One region of the Bacillus sp. NP247 genome, then DNA from elsewhere that is predicted to be linked to it. Evidence: riboswitches for the same ligand, from Rfam matches in the RefSeq annotation. Region 1 holds a riboswitch; each other region holds the start of a gene.
The links. A riboswitch is a leader RNA that binds a small molecule or an ion and turns the genes downstream of it on or off. The one in region 1 is predicted to bind S-adenosylmethionine.
Positions count from the first base shown of each region.

Region 1 (3,284 bases):
CCCTTTATCACCTCATCAACTTCTCTTTCACAAATCCCTCTTATTAAATAATCATTTCTTAATTGTATCTGAATTTGTTTTAACGCTTCACTACACTTCTTCAATTGGACTAAACACTTAATATACGTACGAAAAAGTTCGTCATCATCATTGCAACACTTTATATTATGATCTATTTCATTCATAATGTACGAGCCTTTTCTTCTATTTGTAATAGCCATTTTTCACGCTTATCTAGTTTACTCGTTTTCACAGATTGAAAAGCAGAACGTTTTATATTGCGAATACCACAAAAACGCAAAACCCCTCTTTTCATCATAATCCAATCCGCTGATCGATATAATAGTGCTACGTACCATAACGGTGAGTCTAACGTATTAATAACCCACGCCTTCTTACCTTTAAATAAGCCTTTCGGTAATGCCCCCTCATATTTATAAGCAAATCCAGCTACAAAAATACGATCGATAAATCCTTTTAAAATAGCAGGCATGCCCCACCACCATATTGGATATATGAAAAGAAGAATATCCGCCTTCTGCACTAATTCTCTATATCGCTTCGTCTCTTCTTCATTTAGTAAATCACGTCTTTTCTTCTCTTCATTAAATACAAGCACTGGATCAAATTGTTCTTTATATAAATCAAGTAGCGTAACAGAATGATTTGTTTCCTCAAGTCCTTTTTGCACATGCTCTAAAATTGCCCCATTAAAGCTTGAAGAATTAGGATGAGCGTATATAATTAATACGTTCACTATAAAGCAACTCCCCTCTACAGTTAAATCTACCCTTTCTTTAACATCTTCTCTACGATTTGGACATTTTTCGAACTTTGTAACAAACGATTTAATACTGTTAGTAACTCTTCTTTTTCTAAACCGTTCAGTTTCTCTTTAACCGTACTCTCACCAGCACCTTGAATATCATAAACAACTGCCGCCATATGTTTACAATAATTTTCGTACGGACACTCGCAACTACTTCCTGCAAAATCTTCAAGATCAATAACTACTTCATAATTTCCTGCATTACCAGTCACAAAAGCAAATACTTTATTATCATGTACTTCAACATCTTCTACATGTCCCTCTTCATAATATTCATAACCTCTATCAACAATGTAGTTCGGGATATACCTATGTAGTTCTTTTAATAAATATGCGTACATAACAACACCTCTTCCTTTAATTCCCTTTTGACTTCCAAAATCCTGCATGTTATTCTAATAACTGTCAAGTAGCGAGTCTACGTGACAAACGACTGACACCTATTCGGCGAAGGTGTCTCTTTTCATTTGCAGCCGATATGAAGTGCCTCTTTCAGGCACATTCAATCTTTGACACTACACACTCAACACCCATTCCCTTGTATCAGGCTGCTTTAGCAGTCTTTTACACTACATACTTCAAAAAAAAGAGAGCCTAGCTCCCTTTTCCCGCTTTATAAAATACCCCTTTTTCAGCATAGCGATATTCATCATCAGCTAAAGTAATTTTCCCATCCAGTTTGAGTTCATCTAATAGTCTTGATAAATAAAATTGATGTAACATTTTTTTAGTGAATTTTCCTTCATGATGCGAAACGATATGTTCTTGAATATCTAACAATGATATTGGCTTATCTTGCTCTATCATATATTCATAAACTGTACTACGCAGTTTTACGTATTTTTCGAGTGTCACAGTACTTCGCAACCCCTTTCTTCTTATTATATGCTTTCGTAATCGGTTTTTTTGCAACAAAAAAACCTCTCCGATAAGAAGAAGTTACGTATATCTTCGTCTTATCTCCCAGAACAAAAATGTTCTGCTGGAATTAGCACCTGCATCGCGGTTGCTGGGTTTCATCGGGCCAGTCCCTCCACCTCTCTGGATAAGAAAATATTCACTTTAAATTTAACTATACGTAATTTCATTATAATTGTCAAATAAATATAATAAATTATATTTTCTTCTTAACTGTTCATACTACAAATAGATGTACAGAAGGAGGTTACTACGTTGCAAAAGAACGCTCGTGGATACGTACAAGATTCATTTCAATCATTACAAGAAGCGAAACATTGTTTAGAAGATGCATTACAAACTGTTGAAGAAGATTTTAATCGCGCACGTATTGAACAATCCCTTTACGCTGTAGAACAAGCATTACAAAGATGTGATTATACCGTTCATATTTTAGAACAAGAATGAAAACTTCCCATCAAAAGATGGGAAGTTTTTTCAAATGGCATACTTCATCATTATTACCGTTATTATTAAAAAATATACAGAATTAACAATTTCTAAAATCCCTACTTTTAATATAGAAATCTTTTTGCCATACAACATAATGGCCCGAATTACACTTGGTACAAATATGAGTGAACACCATGGATTTATAGCAAATACAATCACCGTTAATACAATATGATATCCCCAAGATATAAAACGATACTTCGGATTATTTTTTTCACGAATCATCGTTTTCACATAAAACGTACTTCCTAAAAAATATAGAAATGAAATAAGCGCAATGAATAATGCTGTTTTATCTATGAATTTCATGGAGAAATAATAACTGATTAAACCACCTATACAAAACACTATAATCGCACAAATGTCATTTAGTAATGCTCGTTCATTTTTTTGACGAGCGTAATACATATTTACAATAAATAATGGAATCATGACTACTGCGAATAAAAGAATTCGCCATTCATATAATAAAGAAATCATCCCAAATACGAATGCAATGATAAAATAAATAATTGCAGCGTGTAGAAATTCTTTTTTTCGTCTTTGCCTTATGTACATGAGAAATGGATAAGTAGCTAGATAGATAAAGAACCAGGCTAAAAACAATGGGATATGATAAAAAGTAGGTTTACCAAGTAATACACTTAATAGAAATGGTATAACAAGCATCGCCCATGCTCCATGCTGCTTCGGAATAACTAACTTCATTAACTATACACCTCCCTTTTGAAAATAATTCTCACCTACTATTATACAAATAATTTCATATAATAACGGATATATATTAGATCTATTTTTTGACAATAAAAAATGCTCCTTACAATATGTAAGAAGCATGAAAGAGGCAAACGAATATGTAAGTCGCGACCCTACCTTATATGAGTATGCTTTTCTATGTCACGTTATGCTCATCTAATATACCGTATTTCTTTTTAAATCTTGTGAGGATCGTAATCCATGACGTACTAAATAACAGAAGGAAAATAACATTCGATATCGCATGACTAAGATCGAAAGAAAAACTTGCGACATAGTAGGCAATAAC
Region 1 is NZ_CP076653.1:551,838-555,121, forward strand. Features, by position in the region: gene KPL75_RS02940 (group-specific protein) at 1-185, opposite strand, end outside; gene KPL75_RS02945 (NAD(P)H-dependent oxidoreductase) at 182-757, opposite strand; gene KPL75_RS02950 (SWIM zinc finger family protein) at 787-1,170, opposite strand; gene KPL75_RS02955 (hypothetical protein) at 1,424-1,744, opposite strand; SAM riboswitch class I at 1,783-1,881, opposite strand; gene KPL75_RS02960 (hypothetical protein) at 2,003-2,194, shown strand; gene KPL75_RS02965 (YwiC-like family protein) at 2,225-2,947, opposite strand; gene KPL75_RS02970 (ECF transporter S component) at 3,132-3,284, opposite strand, start outside.

Region 2 (3,284 bases), 560 kb from region 1:
TATGGATTAAAATCTTTCTTTCATGTACATGTTCAAACTTCTTTATACATATTAGAAATTACGAAACAATTATGTAAAAGCATTAATTTTGATTTCGTAGTTTATGATATATTTGGTGCTGGAGAGTTAGTAAAGGAATACTTGCAGGTTCCAGGCATAGTTTCCTCTCCTATATTTTTAATTCCACCAGTATTATTGGAAACCTTGCCTTTTCATCCAAATGCAGAAATACAATTCCAACCCGATGAACTCTCTGAAAAGTTACTGTATCAAATGGAACATGAATTTGGAGTAAAGCCCAAAAATAATCTTCAATTTATGCATAATAAGGGAGATATTAGTCTCGTGTATACAAGTCGTTATTTTCAACCTAATAGCGATTCGTTCGGAGAAAACAATGTTTTTATTGGACCGAGTATTATAAAGCGCAAAACAAATGCAAAGTTTCCACTTGAATTGCTTTCAAAAAAGAAAGTTATTTATATTTCAATGGGAACACTTCTTGAAGGGCTCGAACCATTTTTTAATACTTGTATTGATGCTTTTTCAAATTTCGAAGGGATTGTAGTAATGGCGATCGGTGATAGAAATGATATTTCAAAAATTAAGCAAGCGCCAGACAACTTTATTATAGCCCCTTACGTACCTCAATCAGAAATATTAAGTGAAGCAGATGTTTTTATTACACATGGTGGAATGAATAGTGTGCACGATGCAATCCATTATAATGTCCCATTTGTGATAATACCGCATGATAAAGATCAACCTATGATAGCGCAAAGATTAACTGAGCTTGAGGCAGCACATAGATTATTGAAAGAGCATGTTAATGTGCAAACTTTAAAAAAGGCGGTAACAGACGTTCTTTCAAATAAAAAGTATAAACATGGCATTCAAAAACTGAATGAAAGTTTTTTAGAGTGTGGTGGTTCCAAAAGAGCCATTGCAGTTATTGATGCTCTTTTAAATAAATAGTTCGGACAATATAAAAGCATAGAGGCTCTACCTGTATGCTTTTATATTATTATCCAGCAAATTGTACAGCAGTATTCGCATGTAAATAAGCAGTATCAAAAACAGGAACAGTAAGGTCATTTTGGGAAATAAGCAATGGTATTTCAGTACAGCCTAGTAATATACCTTCCGCACCGTTTTGAATTAATGAATTGGTAATTTGTATTAGTTTCTCTCTTGAAGTTTCTGAAATAATGCCTCTACTTAATTCGTTTAATATGACGTGATGGATAAAAGTTCTTTCTTCGTCATTTGGGATAATTGTCTCAATGTTATATTTTGCTAGTCGTGATGTATAGAAATCTTGTTCCATCGTTTGTTTTGTTCCTAATAGTCCGATACGTTTTATATTCTGTTCTACCATTTCTTTAGCACTTACATCACCGATATGAAGAAGTGGGATTGATATTGCTTGTTCTACTTCCTCAGCAAATAGATGTACCGTATTAGAACACATTAGTAAACATTCAGCTCCTGAGTTTTCTACCTTTTTTGCTACCGTGACTAATTCATTTTTCACTTCTTCATATTGATGGTTTTGCAATAATGTAGTTACCTCCCCAAAGTCCATACTATATAAAACAAGCTTCGCATTTTGATCATATTTAGAGAGAGTAAGTGTATTAATGTGTTTATAGTACAACGATGTTGATTCCCAACTTAGTCCGCCAATTAAGCCAATTACTTTCATCATGCATTCCTCCCATAACAATTTTGAATTTATTATTTCACAATTCCGATAAGAATACAATGATTTAAATGAACTATTTATTGAAAAATAAAAATAGTAAGAAAAGTATTGAAATTATTTATTGTTAGTGCCATAATACAAATTACAAATACATACTTATCCAGAGAGGTAGAGGGAACGGCCCTATGAAGCCTCAGCAACCCCTATGTAAATGCATAGGAAGGTGCTAATTCCGCAGAGGACATTTATATGTCTTTTGAAAGATAAGAGGATTCTTGTACGTGAAAGAAAATGACCTCTTAATTTAAGGGGTCATTTTTTGTTGTATAGAAAGGAAGTGTCGATGCATAATTCATTTTCAAAATAAATATAGAGTATTAAAAGCGGGATAATAGGAGAGGAGAATTGTAATGAACAAATTAACGACAAAACTAGTAGTAGCAATCGGAATTGGAGCAGCTTTATACGGGGTATTAGGGCTTTGGGGATTTTCTATCGCACCGAATACCTTTATTAAACCAGCATTGGCTATTTTAACAGTTTTTGGTGCGTTATTCGGGCCAGTAGCAGGACTTTTAATAGGACTAATCGGTCATACAGTTACAGATACGATTGCTGGTTGGGGTATTTGGTGGGGATGGGTTATTAGTTCGGGGATTATCGGATTTTCAATGGGTCTCATACAAAAAAGAACTGGTTTTAGTGTGAAAAATGGAACGTTTAATAACCGTGATATTTCTTATTTTGCAATTGCGGGGTTATTAGGTATTGTAATTGCTATTATATTTGCAGGGGCATTCGATGTTATTGTGATGGGAGAACCGTTTGACAAAATCGTTATACAAGTACTAGGCGCAACAATTGCAGACGTTATCGTATTTTTAGTTCTTGGCTTACCAATCACGATCGGTCTAGCGAAATCAAATAAGAAACATACACATTTAAAAATTGAAAAGTAGGGATGAATACATGCAACCAATTATTTCTTTTGAACAATTTACCTTTCAATATAGGCATGCCACGCAGCCTACTTTAAAAGATATTACATTTCAAATATATCCTGGGGAAAAGGTACTAATAGCTGGAAGAAGTGGTTCAGGTAAGTCAACATTAGCTCATTGTATTAATGGGCTAATCCCATTTTCTTACGAAGGGATTAGTACTGGTAATATTTTAATAGCTGGAAAGGATCCGAGAGAGGGAAGTATTTTTGAACAGAGTAAACATGTAGGAACAATATTACAAGATCAAGATTCACAATTTATTGGTCTTACAGTCGAAGAAGATGTAGCATTTTCATTAGAAAACGAATGTGTAAATCAAAATGAAATGAAAAAAATTGTTAATGATTCTTTAAAAAAAGTAAATATGCAGGACTTTCATACACAAAGTCCTCATGAATTATCAGGAGGTCAAAAACAGACAGTCTCTCTTGCAGGTCTGCTAACGACAAATGCAGATATATTATTGTTTGATGAACCGTTAGCTAACTTAGATCCAGCAAGTAGTTTGAATACTATAGAACTCATTAAAGATATTCATGAGAAATATAATAAAACAATTGTAATTATTGAACATC
Region 2 is NZ_CP076653.1:5,269,696-5,272,979, reverse strand. Features, by position in the region: gene KPL75_RS27275 (macrolide family glycosyltransferase) at 1-975, shown strand, start outside; gene KPL75_RS27270 (aspartate/glutamate racemase family protein) at 1,025-1,708, opposite strand; SAM riboswitch class I at 1,859-1,975, shown strand; gene KPL75_RS27265 (ECF-type riboflavin transporter substrate-binding protein) at 2,116-2,664, shown strand; gene KPL75_RS27260 (ABC transporter ATP-binding protein) at 2,675-3,284, shown strand, end outside.
Region 2: another riboswitch for S-adenosylmethionine. It lies ahead of KPL75_RS27265 (ECF-type riboflavin transporter substrate-binding protein); the one in region 1 lies ahead of KPL75_RS02955 (hypothetical protein).

Region 3 (3,284 bases), 2.3 Mb from region 1:
GAAGTAATACAGCATTACCGATGGGTGTTGTTATAGCTCTTTGTGAAATTGGTGCCGTATTATGTTATCTATTTATGGCTAGAAGAAGTGAGAAGCAGTTTGAACTGCAACAAAATAAAAATTTAGAAGCTTAATACAAAAGAGCTGATTCAAACATTTCTTTGAATCAGCTCTTTTTTTCATTTTTTTGAAATAACTCATACATATTATTCATGATCGCATCATATAAGAAAGCAAGTTTATCCCATACCCAGCGGTTACTGTCGACCTCTTTCTCCCCGCAATCAATAATATCAGTATGATCTGTAATTCTATATGCCCTCTCAACGATAATAGGAGCAATCTTCGGTATGCGTGGAATTTCTTTTAAGACATCTGCAAAATTTCCAATGTAGACATGACCGATAATCTCGATTGTTAAAGATTTATCGGATATATTTAGCACAGTATGAAATTGATTTATATGTTGTTGCTTTAAATATTGGGCCAGCTTAAATGGAGCATGCTTCTTCTTTAATACGCGGCGAAGGCTCTCTGTATTTTCAATATGAAGTGACTTTTCGCGAATAAGGACGCGAATATCTTCGCCCATAAAGGGTATTGTATTGTACATTGATGATTCTCCTTACAAACTGAACTACGCTTACTTTATGCATATGTAAGTCTAGCATGGTTTGTTCTCTATGTGTGCTTACAGTTTTGTAAGGTGATGTAGTAAAGTGATGCAAAAGTTATTTGCATAAAGTGACGATACTGTGACAAAAATGTTGGTATGTATATTAAGATATCGTCTTAAGTGTAAAAAGTGGGGCGTTCTCGGTATAATAACAATTGGAGATAAAAGAAACTATAATTAGTAGTAGCTGTAGATAAAAGGAGAATTCGAGATGAAGAAGGTTTTGGGTATTGCTGTAATGGGAAGTATGATCCTTCTAGCAGGATGTAATGGAAATAAAGATACGAAAGAACCGAAAGAAAAGGTAGAGCAATCCACTGAGCAAACAGAAGAAATGAAAGAATACAGCGCAGTACATGAAAAATATGATACGAAAATAAATAAAGAAATTAATAAGGCGTTACAGTTATTTGAAGTGGCAAAAGAAAAGGGCGGTAAGGAAATAACGAATGCTACATATAAAGAAGATGTGCAAAAGGTAACGACGAGCATGTTAGAAGATATTGATAATATACGTAAAGAAATTCGTGTTCCAAAGTCGAAAGAGCAAGAACATGAGGTATATGTTGGTTTCTTGAATGAATCGGAACAAGCGATGAAAAAATTACAGAAGTTAGCTAAAGAAGAAGATTCATCATTAATTCGTGATATAGAAATTAATTTTGCAACAGCATCGACATACTATAAACGTTTTCAAACAGAAGCGAAAAAATAACCTTGCGTGTGCAAGGTTATTTTTTCTTCTTACCATCGCCATCTTCATCTTCGCATACTAATACTTTCTGCTCTTCGTGAAATTCGGAAATAATTTGTCCGGTAATATTATCGAAGGGTGTGTAAAAAGAAGTAATGCTTTTCTTTTTAATGAAAAGTTTATAAAATCCAATGATAACAAGTATAACAATTGTTAATGGTAATCCTATAGTAGCAAGAAGTGATGGATCCATCGTATAACTCCTTTAATATCATTTCTTTTTATTATAAACAAAAAACTGCGATTTAGATAAATGACTGCATTAAAAAACTGATTTTTCTAAATATATCCAATTTGATTGACTTTTCATTTTTTCAGAATTATAATTCGAAATATACAATTTGAACCAAATAATAATATAGCAATTTACTTATCCAGAGAGGTAGAGGGACTGGCCCTATGACACCTCAGCAGCGGGTTCTGCAAGATGAACACCGTGCTAATTCCAGCAAGCAAGTCTTGAAAGATAAGTGATGGGCCTTTGTTTATTAAGCCTTGATCTTATTTTTTTAAGATCAAGGCTTTTTGTATTCTAAAAAGAGAAAAGGGAGTAAGGGAAAAAGTACGTCAATAAAACAAAGTAAATTCACGTGTTTAGGGGGTTATTGAAGTGTATGTGATTAAAAAACTATCGGTTATGGTATTTACACTATGGGTTATTACGACAGTAACATTTTTGATTATGCATATTATTCCAGGGGATCCATTTTCATCAGATGCGAAGATTTTTCCTGAAGAAGTGATACAAAACATGAGAGCAAAGTATCACCTTGATGAACCGTTATGGAATCAATATGTTGCTTATTTAGATGGCGTAGTACATTTTGATTTTGGTGAATCCGTGCAATCGACAGGGCAAGGTGTATCAGAAATTATAACAACTGGCTTTGGACCATCGGCGATTATTGGCCTACAAGCACTTGTTATTTCATTGTTAGTCGGAATTGCAGCAGGTACATTTGCCGCGCTATATCATGGGAAAGTAATTGATTATAGTGTGAGCTTGCTTGCGATTCTCGGTATTTCTATTCCAAGTTTTATTTTAGCACCACTATTTATACAAGTATTCGCTATTCAATTTGAACTTTTACCAGTAGCGTCTTGGGGAACATTCGAACATACGGTATTACCATCCTTCGCATTGGCTTTAGGTCCAATTGCAGTTATTACAAGATTTGTTCGCTCTAATATGATTGAAGTGTTGCAGAGTGATTATATTAAGCTAGCGAGAGCGAAAGGTATACCAATTAAGAAAATCATTATAAGACATGCTCTTCGAAATGCGATTGTTCCGGTACTTACGTTTGTTGGCCCATTAATGGCTGGACTTTTAACAGGGACTTTTGTTATTGAAAAAATCTTTTCAATTCCTGGTTTAGGAAAATATTTTGTAGATAGTATTTTTAATCGAGATTATCCAGTGATTATGGGAACAACCATTTTCTATAGTGCGCTATTAATTGTATGTATTTTTATTACAGATATCATTCATCGTATTGTTGATCCGCGCATTCGTTCTATTACGTAAGGAGGGTGATGTTTAAATGGGGGCTTATGAAATTAATGACCAGTTATTAACGAATGAAGAGAAAAAAGAATTAACGATAAATAAAGATCAGCAAACGATTAGCCGAAAAAAGGAAGTGTTTCGCAAGTTTGTATCAAATCCTATAGCAGTTTTAGGGGCAGTGACGTTATTACTAATTATTGTTTTCTCGCTTATTGGCGAAAGTTTAACGTCATTTACTGCGAGTGAACAAGTAAAAGAAGCAACTAATTTACCGCCTAGTAGTGAGCATTGGTTCGGAACAGACGATTTAGGGAGAGATATTTGGGCGCGTACTTGGGCTGGTG
Region 3 is NZ_CP076653.1:2,852,708-2,855,991, forward strand. Features, by position in the region: gene KPL75_RS15085 (multidrug effflux MFS transporter) at 1-134, shown strand, start outside; gene KPL75_RS15090 (hypothetical protein) at 167-613, opposite strand; gene KPL75_RS15095 (hypothetical protein) at 888-1,391, shown strand; gene KPL75_RS15100 (DUF3951 domain-containing protein) at 1,408-1,623, opposite strand; SAM riboswitch class I at 1,798-1,903, shown strand; gene KPL75_RS15105 (ABC transporter permease) at 2,041-2,958, shown strand; gene KPL75_RS15110 (ABC transporter permease) at 2,975-3,284, shown strand, end outside.
Region 3: another riboswitch for S-adenosylmethionine. It lies ahead of KPL75_RS15105 (ABC transporter permease); the one in region 1 lies ahead of KPL75_RS02955 (hypothetical protein).